4 regions of the Oceanobacillus locisalsi genome follow, and region 3 is predicted to be linked to each of the others. Evidence: riboswitches for the same ligand, from Rfam matches in the RefSeq annotation. Region 3 holds a riboswitch; each other region holds the start of a gene.
The links. Region 3 has a riboswitch for S-adenosylmethionine ahead of ACFQ19_RS03515 (YfcC family protein). Riboswitches for the same ligand answer to the same signal wherever they lie in the genome.
Positions count from the first base shown of each region.

Region 1: linked by a shared signal. The riboswitch ahead of ACFQ19_RS02950 (homocysteine S-methyltransferase family protein) and the one ahead of ACFQ19_RS03515 (YfcC family protein) in region 3 are both predicted to bind S-adenosylmethionine.
Region 2: linked by a shared signal. The riboswitch ahead of ACFQ19_RS01015 (O-acetylhomoserine aminocarboxypropyltransferase/cysteine synthase family protein) and the one ahead of ACFQ19_RS03515 (YfcC family protein) in region 3 are both predicted to bind S-adenosylmethionine.
Region 4: linked by a shared signal. The riboswitch ahead of ACFQ19_RS15515 (methionine biosynthesis PLP-dependent protein) and the one ahead of ACFQ19_RS03515 (YfcC family protein) in region 3 are both predicted to bind S-adenosylmethionine.

Region 1 covers NZ_JBHTKK010000002.1:161,520-164,699, reverse strand. Annotated here, with positions in the region: gene ACFQ19_RS02955 (cyclase family protein) at 1-382, opposite strand, end outside; gene ACFQ19_RS02950 (homocysteine S-methyltransferase family protein) at 409-1,461, opposite strand; SAM riboswitch class I at 1,576-1,677, opposite strand; gene ACFQ19_RS02945 (hypothetical protein) at 1,998-2,300, shown strand; gene ACFQ19_RS02940 (YitT family protein) at 2,529-3,180, opposite strand, start outside.
Region 2 covers NZ_JBHTKK010000001.1:227,459-230,638, reverse strand. Annotated here, with positions in the region: gene ACFQ19_RS01015 (O-acetylhomoserine aminocarboxypropyltransferase/cysteine synthase family protein) at 1-1,463, opposite strand, end outside; SAM riboswitch class I at 1,555-1,653, opposite strand; gene rarD (EamA family transporter RarD) at 1,789-2,709, opposite strand; gene megL (methionine gamma-lyase) at 3,053-3,180, shown strand, end outside.
Region 3 covers NZ_JBHTKK010000002.1:284,615-287,794, forward strand. Annotated here, with positions in the region: gene ACFQ19_RS03505 (FecCD family ABC transporter permease) at 1-97, shown strand, start outside; gene ACFQ19_RS03510 (NAD(P)/FAD-dependent oxidoreductase) at 122-1,132, shown strand; SAM riboswitch class I at 1,258-1,370, shown strand; gene ACFQ19_RS03515 (YfcC family protein) at 1,516-2,931, shown strand; gene ACFQ19_RS03520 (YaiI/YqxD family protein) at 3,172-3,180, opposite strand, start outside.
Region 4 covers NZ_JBHTKK010000022.1:18,308-21,487, reverse strand. Annotated here, with positions in the region: gene ACFQ19_RS15520 (hypothetical protein) at 1-938, opposite strand, end outside; SAM riboswitch class I at 1,201-1,304, shown strand; gene ACFQ19_RS15515 (methionine biosynthesis PLP-dependent protein) at 1,435-2,541, shown strand; gene ACFQ19_RS15510 (Spx/MgsR family RNA polymerase-binding regulatory protein) at 2,630-3,037, opposite strand.

The DNA.
Region 1 (3,180 bases), 120 kb from region 3:
CCGCTTCAATTTTTCCATGTACCTGTTCAAACTCTAAAATATCTTCTGGTGTTAAAATATAATCATGGTTCTCTCCTGCTGCTTCCGATTTATCAATCACAACCAGCGGGAGGACCACTTCTTGTAAATCCAATTCTTCTAAATAGCGTTGATCACGAACAAAATGAATCGGCGCATCAATATGCGTGCCGTATTGGCCCGAAACACTGAATTGCTGTGCAAAAAACCCGTCATCATGTGTGTATAACGTCTCAAACTCAGCATCTTTAAAAGCTGCGAAATGCGGGGAACTTGGACCAAACGTATGCGTTAAGTCTACCCATGTTTTTGATTTCAGTATATCAAGCGCTTGTAAGACCTCATTTTCTCTTGTAACTGTCATGGTAAATTGCCCCCTTATCTATTGCTTTAAGCTTTTGTTTTGTAATCCGTAATATGATCCTGCAACGTTTCATCTTCACCAAATAAGAAATGCTTATGCATATCCGGGGAATAGATGGAATTAATTGTTTCGATTCCAACAGCCTCAGCCACAGCACGCAACATCGCCGGAGAAGCTCCACAGCATAAGCCAATATAATTAACACCGATGCCATGTGCTTTCTTAGCCCATTCCGCCAGCTCGTAACGGTTATGATAAAGCGGATCAAGTGAAGTCGGGAAAGTTGTTTCAGTCGGCAAATGACAGCTGCATCCACCATCCGGCAAATTAAAGAATGTCGGATTTTCTTCTGTTGTCCGATATGGAATCGGCAAAGCCCCTACATAACCATCTACATGATCACAAATCTTCTCCAGATACGGCTGCATGGTATCCGGTCCGCGGAAACAGTTCATTCCCACAACTAAAGCGCCGTTATCCTCTAATATCTTACATGACTCTTCCACGCTGTAACTGTCACGCATGATATTTTCACCCATTAATCCCAAAGTGATTACTGCCGGCAAGTCATATTTTTTAATTTCTTCTAACGCAATCAATGCTTCTTCATGATAATAAAACGTTTCTCCGTTAATATAGTCAACGTCCTCGTCCTTACACCATGAAACCATTTCATTAAACATCGCTCTCACTTTATCTTTGGACGCCTGATCTTCCGGATTAAAAATATTGGTATTCGAAATATTCCCTGCCACCAAAGCTTCTTCTGTCGGGTGCTCTTTCGCTACTTCTTTCGCCAATTTAATCGCATTTCGATTTAAAGGTTCCAATAAATCTTCTTTACCGATGATGCGCATTTTTTCACGGTGTGCATTATATGTAAAAGCAAGCACCACATCTGACCCTGCATTCATATAATCACGATACACTGCCTTCAGCGTTTCCGGATTCTCCAGTGCCACCTCGGGTACAAAGGATCCTGCCTGTAAGTAACCTCTGCGCTCCAGTTCAAATAAGTATCCCTCTCCTGCAATAACTGTCCCCTGTTTTAAACGTTCTTCTAAACTTCTTTTCGCCATTTCTCCATTCCTCCTGTAAATTTTTACTTTTCATTCGCTGCTAAAAAATTGATATAAATACGAAAAACCTCTTCTTTTCAGAAAGAAGAGGTTTGAGTACGATATCAATGTCTCTCCTTATCTGCTAGCTTCATGCTACTGGAATTGGCACAGTTCTTTTTTAAGTCTGTTGCCGAGGCTTCCAAGGGCCAGTCCCTCCACCTCTCTGGATAAGAAAATGTATTGCTATTTATTTGTTGTAAACAACTATATATGTATTTGAATTCTTTGTCAATAAGAATTTTTTAAAATTTTCTAGTCTTATATCATTACTTCTCCTCAACATACGTTTAACAATCAGCCACATTTGGGTATATTGATATGACAGATAAAAAGTCATAAAATGTTCAAAAAGTATAGACAGCTTTGAAAAATAAGCTTATAATACACTTTACATCCTTACCAATCAATGAAGATATATTGAAATGACACTTCAATATTGGTATAATTAAGTTTTTCTATCAAATAAACGGTGATAAAAACGGGAGGAGGCGTAGATGATGAATCGCTATTTAATGATTGTTATCATGATTATCATTTTACCAATCACACAGTTATCTTCAGGTGTACATCACAGCTACGTGCTCACCGAACAGGAGATGCTGGTTGATACACAAATGACTCAAGATTTGGGTATTGGCGGAAATGATCAGACGGATAAATCATTCACCGTATACACAGCTCTAGTCATTACTTTATTCTTACTGGGAACGTTCAGTTTATTTACGATGATTGTCCGTATCAACCGTACAAAACAGCTGATGACACCCGTTTTCTATCAATCCAATTTCGTGGTTTAATTCTCTTTTGAAATCCACACTACTTTCAAAAGAGGAGGCTGACAAAATGATTATTTTGCGATTTATCGTTATTGGGTTCTTTGCTCTGACCGCATTATCCGTGTTCACTTATCAAGGTATTGAGGTTTCTCATGCTATCGCGGATTTGTTCAGATCTAGATCTTAATGCATCATATACAACAAGGCAGCCAATGCACTTCGATTGGCTGCCTTGTTTCTTTTCATTTATTAATCAAAATTACCGCCCCGTACTTCCGTCACTTCATGAACCGTGATAAAAGCCTCCGGATCAACATCTTGAATAATCTCTTTCATCTTGCTTTCTTCCAAACGGGTAATAATACTTTTCACTTGCCGAAATTCTTTTTTCGAATATCCGCCCTCTACATGCTGCACAGTACAACCGCGCCCTAAACGGTCTCTAATCTCTTTAATCATTTCATCCGCATAGCCGGTGATAATATATACTGCTTTGGTGCTACTCAAACCTTCCTCAATTAAATGAATTACTTTCGAAGCAATAAAATAAGCAATGCCTGACATTAATGCTCCCCGTAAACCAAACACTGTTGATACAACAATAAACACAAATAAATTAAGAAATAAAATCAAATCGCTTGTTCCAAAAGGCAGCTTGCGCGATAACAGCACTGCTAACATATCAATACCGTCCAATGCACCGCCATTACGGAGTGCAAGTCCCATACCAAAACCAATAATAATCCCGCCGACCACTGTCACCAGAAGGGTGTCTCCTTCAATTCCTATTATCGTCGGGATATGATGCATCATACTTGTACTGATAGCTAAGGAGGCAATTCCAAGAACGGAAAACAACGCAAAACCTTTGCCAATTTGTTTATATCCTAAGTAAATAAAT
Region 2 (3,180 bases), on a different contig from region 3:
TCATCTATATTTGCTGCCGGGATAACCTCATAGCCTAATTTATACAGAGGAACAATTTCTTCATCTGCAATACCGACTGTAATAATCCGCTTTTTACGAACACCTTCACTGCGGTCAAATGGAGATTGCAATAAATTTTGCACCGCTATTTCTTCAGCAGATTGCTGATTGCCCAATGATTTTCCTGTCGCTTTACCAATGGCTTGATCCAAGTCAGCTACAATATCATCGAATGCTTCCAGACCGACTGATAAACGGACCAACTCTTCCGGCGTGCCGCTTTTTGCTAACTCTTCGGCTGTTAGCTGCTGGTGTGTCGTAGAAGCTGGGTTGATAATCAGTGATTTTGCATCCCCGACATTGGCAACATGAGACCAGAGTTCTGCATTATCAATTAAAGCACGGCCTGCATCACGGCCGCCTTCAATACCGAACGTAATAACGGAGCCAAAGCCGCCTTTTAAATATTTCTTAGCAAGCTGGTGGGATGGATGGGACTCTAACCCCGGGTAGTTAATCCATTCTACTGCAGGGTGATTTTCCAGATAAGCGGCCAGTTTTTCCGCATTTTCATTATGCCGCTTGATTCGCAGATGCAATGTTTCCAATCCTTGCAGTAATAAAAAGGCGCTTTGCGGACTGAGTGCAGGACCAATATCACGTAATAACTGAACACGCAATTTCGTAATAAAAGCAGCTGCACCCAAATCCGCATATTTTAATCCATTGTAGCTCTCGTCCGGTTCGATAAAGTCAGGGAATTTCTCATTGTTCCAGTCAAATCTTCCGCTGTCTACAACAATGCCGCCAATCGTTGTACCATGCCCGCCGATCCATTTTGTGGCAGAGTGAACGACAATATCTGCACCCCAAGTCAGCGGTTTGGCAACATAAGGAGCAAACGTATTATCTATAATTAAAGGAATGCCATGATTGTGTGCAATATCAGCTACTGTTTCGACATCAAAAATATACAGGCTCGGATTGGTGATGATTTCACCAAAGATAGCTTTGGTTTTATCCGTAATCGCAGCTTCAATGGCTTTTGGATCGGTACCGTCTACGAATTTTACATCGATTCCATATCGAGGAAGCGTGTTGGCAAATAAATTATACGTTCCGCCGTACAGATTGCTGTCTGTAATAATTTCGTCTCCAGCGCGTGTAATATTTAAGATGGTCATCGTAATGGCAGCCATTCCCGAGGATACGCCTAAAGCACCGACACCGTCTTCTAATTGCGCTATCCGCTGCTCCAGCACATCTACCGTCGGATTCATAATACGGGTATAAATGTTTCCCGGTTCAGATAATCCGAATAGATTTTGCGCATGCTCTGTGTCACGGAATACATAAGAAGTCGTTTGATAGATAGGTACTGCACGAGCTCCGGTAGCAGGATCCGGAACTTGTCCTCCATGTAATAAAATCGTTTCGTCCTGCTGTACTCGGTTATTTGACATTGTATTTCCTCCCTTTTTTTGAACACACTTTTCAACAAAAATGAGCTCCCTTCTAAAATGAAGAGAGCTCTTATAAATAACTTTGAACTCTCTCTTATCTTTCAGACGATGTATCTGTAGGATGTAGCACCTGATACTTCAAGTTGCCGGGCTTCCCAGGGCCTAGTCCCTCCACCGCTCTTCATAAGAGATTCTGCTAAATATTTTGAAATTACTAGCGAGTATATAGTTTTGCAGATTAAAAGTCAAGTATTTTACTAGGGATTCAAAAAGGAAGATTCCTTGTTGGAGAAACCTTCCTTTTCTGCTGCCTGCTTCATAGAAGCTATGCAGTTATCTTCTTCTTTTCTTTTTTTCGCGGTGTATCCCGATAAATACTTACCATATAGATAACAAGGGCAAACCAAATCAGTGCAAAGGTAATCATATGGTGCACCGTAAATGTCTCATTATATAAGAACACGCCTAAGAAGAACATAATCGTCGGGGCGACATATTGCAAAAAGCCGACCATTGCCAATGGAATGCGTTTGGCACCTGCAGCAAATAGCAGTAAAGGTACTGCGGTAACGACACCAGCCCCGATGAGTAAAAGGTTATCCGGCGCAAAGAAAGGTGAAAAAGTAAATGATCCTTCCAACGGGATAAAGATTAAATATAGCAAAGCGATTGGTGCAACGACGAGTGTTTCAATTGTCAATCCGTACATAGCATGCAGGTTGACCGTCTTTTTAATCAGCCCGTAAAAACCAAAAGTGAGCGCTAATAACAGCGAAATCCAAGGGAACACACCGTAACTCAGTGTTAAATAAAGTACCCCGATTCCTGCAAGGATGAACGATAAGACTTGTCCCTTTGTTGTCTTTTCTTTCAATACAAAAACCGCTAATAAAATGCTGATTAAAGGGTTGATATAATAGCCTAAGCTAGCTTGCAGCACATGTCCATGCTGTACCGAAAAAATAAATAGAAACCAATTGATAGATATTACAATAGAAGCTGTCACAATAGCGATGGTTTTCTTTTTATCTTTTTTCAGCTCCTGGACAGTTTCCATCAGATGACGCCAATTACCTGTCACCAACACTAAGAAAACCATAAACACTAAACTCCAGACAATCCGGTGGGCAAGCACCTCACCAGCTGGAACGTGTTCAAGAAACTTCCAATAAATCGGGAAGATTCCCCATAATAAATAAGCAAGAAAGGTGATAACCGCTCCTTGTTTTAAAGATTTATCCTCCATGATACATTCCTGCCTTCTGAAAATAATGAAACGAAAATTAGGTTCAACACCAAAATCAACTATTGGAATATAAGATTAAATATGGTATGTACATCTAGCTAGCGTAGTGTTTTTCAGAGCGGTCACTAACGCATATAACGACATTTAGTTTATCAATCCTTTATTTTAGTGAAGAGTCTAAAATCAATACTAAAACTTTATAAGAAAGGAAGCAATGATTTTCGAAATAAATTAAAACAAATTTCTGAAACGGAAACATTCCCAACAGCGCAAGAATACTTTATCATAAAGGGAGAGGCACATCAGCATGTATCATCTTTATCAAGGATGGGAGAGAATATAAATGGGGAAACAGTTTAAACATATGGAAACGGCAATGATTCATGAAGGATATGATTCAAAAGCGCTTCTGGGCAGTTTGACGCCGCCGCTTTTTCAAACATCTACATTCACTTTTGATACCGCAGAACA
Region 3 (3,180 bases):
AAGTAATATTCTAGCGCCGACAACGATACCGGTAGGGATTGTTGTTTCCATTGTGAGCGCACCTTATTTTGTTTATCTGTTGATGAAAACCAATTAATAATAGAAAGGAGCTCGGAGAATGATGAATGAGGAAATATATGATGTCACGATTATCGGCGGAGGTCCAGCCGGGTTATTTGCTGCTTTCTATAGTGGCATGCGGGAGATGAAGACAAAGATTATTGAATACCTTCCTTATCTTGGCGGGAAAGTACCTTACTTTTATCCAGAGAAAGTGATTCGTGATATTGGAGGAATTGCACAAGCTACCGGGGAAGAAGTAACGGATCAGCTCGTGGAACAAGCGATGACATTTGATCCGGAAGTGGTTTTAGGCGAACAGGTTGTAGATATGGAGCGAATGGATAATGGCCATTTTCAGCTCCTGAGCAGCAACGGCAATATCCATTATTCGAAAACAGTTATACTGGCAACCGGTTTTGGAACATTGCATTCCGTAAAGCTGGATCATCCGGAAGCAGTCTATTATGAAGAGAAGAGTTTGCATTATACAGTCAGAAAGCTGGCGGATTATTATGACCAGCATGTGCTTATTTCCGGCGGGGGCAACAGTGCGGTGGATTGGGCGCTGGAGCTTGAAAATATAGCCAAAAGTGTTACGCTCATTCATCGCCGCAATCAGTTTAAAGGATTGGAAAGCAGTGTGACCAAGTTAAAAAACTCCGAAGTCAATGTCATGACGCCTTATGAAATAAAAGCATTGTATGGAACGGATGGACAGGTCGAAAAGGTAGTACTTTCTCACTTAGAGGATGAAACAAAGGAGCAAGCGCTAGAGATCGACCGATTAGTTGTTAACCATGGATTTCAAATCAATCTGGAACCGATCACCTCGTGGGGGTTGGAAATGATAGATGGTATGATTGCCGTTGATTCCAGTATGCAAACATCTGTGGAAGGTGTTTTTGCTATTGGGGATATTGCCCATTACCCAGATAAGCTTGGGTTAATTGCCGGGGCTTTTAATGAAGGACCAATTGCTGCTAATCATGCGAAAAAAATTGCTGATCCGGAAGACCCTGTGCAGCATTTATTCTCTACGAATTATGCTGGATTTACCGACGAAGAATAGCTTAGGACGCATAGTAGTTGAAAAGGGGAATAAGCAGGAAACTTCTCTTGCTTTCATATATTGACAAAACAGGCAAGCGCCTATACAATTTCCACATTGAAGTAACTTTAAAATCTTATCATATATACTTATCCAGAGCGACTGAGGGACAGGCCCAATGACGTCCGGCAACCTCTTTATGAAAAGAAAAGGTGCCAATTCCTGCAAAATAAGACATGTTTATTTTGGGAGATAAGGCGAATGTAAAAACAGCCTTTTTCTTGTGGAAGAGGCTGTTTTTAATAGGTTTATAACATAAGATTTTTACATAGCAAGGAGGAGAGATTTCTGAAAAGCGTTAGAAATAACGGATATACTTATTTAAAAGCAAGAGGAGCGTAAATATGAAGAAGAATCACGATAAAGAAAAGAAAAAACTATTGGATCGCATTCCGCATCCGCTGGCGTTGTTGTTTTTTATTGTTGTTGCAGCGGCTGTTTTGACCTATATAATACCATCCGGCTCTTATGAAAGAGAGACGATAGACGGGACTACTCGAACGGTTCCTGATTCATTTCAATACATAGAGAACAACCCGGTCGGTATCATGGACTTATTTACGGCAATCCCTGAAGGATTCCGGGAAATGGCTGATATCGTCTTTATTACTTTTGCCGCAGCTATGATGTTCGGGCTTTTGGAAAGGACGGGGATGCTTGAAAATACAGTCGGTACACTGGTTCGCAAAGTCGGATTAAAACGACGTTTCCTTATTGTTGCGATTATGACATTTGTCTATGGATTTTTTGGGATGTTTGTCGGGCTTGAAAATAATATTGCCCTTATTCCAATCGCTGTTTTATTAAGTGTTTCCATAGGCGGTGATGCTGTACTTGGTGCGGGTATTGGAATAGGAGGAGTACTTGTCGGATTTGGTCTCTCTCCATTCAATCCTTATACGCTGGGGGTAGGACATCGAATAGCAGAAATGCCGCTATATTCAGGATGGTTTTTAAGAAGTATTTTGGTGGTTATCGTTTTATCTTTATTAGCCTATTATAATATTCGATATTTTAAAAAGATATTACAAGACCAGAAACATAGTTTGGCATATGGTATTGATACACAGGATATGAAATTGAGCCAGCCGCTTGAATCCTATCGGATGCGCAAAAAAGATATTGCGATGCTACTTGTGGTGATTGCAGGATTTGTGGTCATGCTGACAGGAATATTTATGAATGACTGGTATATTAATGAAGTTGCAGCGATATTTCTTATGATCGGTATTGCCTGCGGGATTATTGCAGGTATGAATGCCAATCAAATTGCGGAAGCTTTTTCAAAAGCACTTGAACCCAGCGCATTAGCAGCTATTTTGATCGGTGTTGCCATGGCGACTCAAGTGGTCATGAACCAAGGCAATATCAGTGATACGATTGCTCATGGGCTTGTTTCTGTGATGGAAGGTTTACCAACAACGCTGGCTGCCGTATTCATGACTATTTCCCAGTCGATTATTAATATTTTTATTCCAAGCGGCAGCGGCCAGGCATTAGTTACATTGCCAATTATGATTCCTGTTGGGGACATGTTAGACATTACACGGCAAACGACTATCTTGGCATTCCAAATCGGCGATGGTATTACCAATATATTTTCACCGACCTTAGGCGGTTTAATGGCGATGCTCGGTTTGTGTAAGGTGCCTTATGGCAGGTGGATTCGTTATATTTTTCCGTTTGTCATGATGGCTCTTGTTGTGTCTTGGATTGCTTTGGTGATCAGTCATTTAATTGGCTGGGGCGGATCGATTTAAGCGGATTTTAATGGTATATAATCAAAGTTTATTAAGATGATGGAACTTCCTTATAATCAGAAGTTGGCAGAGACTTGTCATTTCCTGATTATAAGGATTTTTTTATAAAGTGAAACTTCAATCAGTGGGGGTTTTCTTTTTATCCCCCACTGATTGTTAGTTGAACGAATCGGGCCGTTACTGGCTGTTGAATCTCCCACTTAGAAATAAAATTTTCACTCATTTCTTGAAGTGGGAGTCTTACAGCCA
Region 4 (3,180 bases), on a different contig from region 3:
TATTCGGAATAGATGGAAGCTGTATTTGGTTTATTTTCTTCGGAATCATCGTCTTCATGATCTTCGTCCAGCTCTTCTTCATCTTCTGTTTCGTCCTCTGCATCTTCTTTTCCTTCTTCATTATCCCCATTTTCATTATCGTCTATCGGTTCTTCTTCTGGGTACTTTATTTCGTCCTCTTGGTCGTTTTTATCTTCTTTATTTTTATCTTTATCTTCCTCACCATTTTCGTTTTCTGTTTCTTTATCTCTTTTCGAATTTTCATCTTTTGATGGCTTACGTTTACCATTTATCTTTTTCTTATCTTTTTCATTAAGAGACTCACCAGAATCTGTGGCAGTATTCTTTTTTTCAGGTTTCTTCTGTTCTACTTGTTCATCTGAAGAATTTGTTTTCTTTTGAGAGTTATCTTCATCTGTTTCTTTTCTTTCCGTATTTTCATTATCTTCTTCAGTTGTATAACCTTCCCTATGAGAAGTATGATGTGCTTCGTTTTCATTTGATTCATCCGTTTTCTTATTCGTTATTTGATAAGCGGATGTTTCCTCAGAAACAGCATTATTTCTTTCCTGCTTGTCTGGTTTCTGATCTGTATGTGTTTCCGTTTCTGTATCTGCTGCTTCTTCCGTTGTCTCTTGTGCAGAGCTATTCTCTGTTTGCACTTCTGTTTCCCTGTCTGTTTGTTGAGGCTTGTTATGATGATCTACATGAGCGGTTTGATAAATTTGTTCATTGTCTCCTAATAACCGGTCATTCCAAGAGGTCGTGAAAAGCTCGACACTTTCTCCCATTTGCCCATCACCGCTATTGTCATCATCGGTACTTACTTCCATGGAATATTCCACTGAATCATTGTCTTTATAAATGCCCATGCCAATAATGACAATACATCCTGCTAACAAAGAAATGTTAACCAGTAACAGTTTTTTTCTGCGCATATATCTTCTTCCTTTTTTTAAAATTATCATACGAATACTTGTATTTTCATGCTTCCATATAACTTTAATTATACTTTCACCTATAAAATCATCATATCCATTGTAATCTCCATGAAGGACCTTTTCAAATACTTTTCGGTTTTTTTATCTGCAAATCTTGGTCCAGCATTACCGCGTCCCGCTTTTTGACTGATGAAAAATAATTTAGGCTTGATTTTTTTTCTTCTCTCTTGTAAAGTAAACGTAATTATAAATATGTTAATTCTTATCCAGAGAGACGGAGGGACTGGCCCGCAGATGTCTCAGCAACCGGCTAATTTTAGCAAGGTGCTAATTCCAGAAGGGGTTCCCCTTTAAAGATAAGAGATGTGTGTTATGTTGATATTACACCCTTCTTATCTCTGGATAAGAAGGGTTTTTTATTCATTTAACAGAAAATACATAGGGAAATAGCACATTCACAAGCACGCTTTTCTTATGAAGGAGGAAAAAATTAATGAAAAAACTAGAAACCGCATTAGTACAATTAGGAAACAAAACAGATGAACGGACAGGAGCGATAAACTTACCAATCCATTTATCAACAGCTTACCAGCATCAGGAAATTGGTCACTCCACCGGGTACGATTATACCCGCACTAAAAATCCGACCAGATCTGTACTGGAAGATGGATTTGCGAAGTTAGAAGAGGGAGATGCCGCTTTCGCCTGCAGTTCCGGGATGGCTGCGATTCAATTAATCCTTTCCTCTTTATTCCAAGCAGGTGATCATCTCATTGCGACAAAAGATATCTACGGGGGGACGTATCGTATTTTTGACCATTACGAAAAAGCATACCATGTTTCTGTAACATATGATGAATGTCAGGATGTATTAGAAACAGAGCGGTGTATTCAAGAAAATACAAAAGCTATCTTTTTGGAAACACCTACAAATCCGTTACTACAAGAAGTTGACATTAAAAAATATGCGGAACTGGCACAAAAATATCATTTGTTCCTTATCGTTGATAATACTTTCTTAACGCCATACTTGCAGCAGCCTATTACGCTTGGTGCGGATATTGTCGTACACAGTGCAACCAAATATATTGGCGGACATAATGATGTACTAGCTGGACTTGTAGTAACCAAAACACCGGAATTATCCGAGAAAGTATTCGAAATGCATAACGCTTCCGGCGCTACTTTATCTCCGTCAGACAGCTGGCTTCTTGTCCGCGGTTTAAAAACACTTGCACTCCGTATGCAGCGTCATGAAGAAAATGCCAGGCATCTTGCTGCTTATTTAGAAGAACACCCGGCAGTCAGCCAAGTTTTTTACCCGAACAGGGGCGGTATGCTTTCATTTTGCTTAGAAGATGCAAGTCTGGTAAAGTCCTTTTTAGCTAATCTGAATATCATTGTGTTTGCTGAGAGTTTAGGCGGTGTGGAAAGCTTTATTACGTATCCTACCACCCAGACACATGCGGATATGCCGGAAGAGGAAAGAATCCAGCGGGGCATCGGTAATGACCTGCTTCGTTTCTCTGTAGGTGTGGAAGATGTAGAAGATTTAAAAGCGGATATGGAGCAAGCATTACAAGTTATTCGTAATGTATAATATATCATAACACTAATACGAAAAAAGAGACAGATAAGCTGTCTCTTTTTTCGTATCTATTTTTGGATTTAAGGTTCATGTAAGGTTGTTACCCTTTTATTAATCCTAAATCCACTTTCCACTGTGACCACTGCAGCTGTCTTGTTTTCCGAGGTAAAAATTGTCGAATGTCTTCTTCATGATAACCGACTTGAAACCTTTTTTCATCAACCAAAATCGGACTTTTCAGCAATCTTGGGTATTCGTGAATTAATTTTAGTAAGGTTTGTAAAGACAATTCCTCTACATTCAAGTTTAATTCCTTGTAAATTTTAGAACGGGTTGAAAGAATTTCATCTGTACCTTCTACCGTCATTTGTAAAATATTTTTTAGTTCTTCAATAGTTAATGGTTGATGTAGAATATTCCTTTCCTTATAAGCAATTCCATTTTTGCGAAACCATTGTCTGGCTTTTCTTGTAGATGAGCAAGATACTCCGTAAATATGCACTGTCATATTCATTCTCCTTATTGTTTGACATATTCATTACAAGAATCAAAGTGATAATCTATAAAATGAAAAACGACACGTTTTGCCTTTTCATTTCATTTTTCTATCTTACCTATTACTTTAGCACGTAAATGTGGTAAAACTATGGT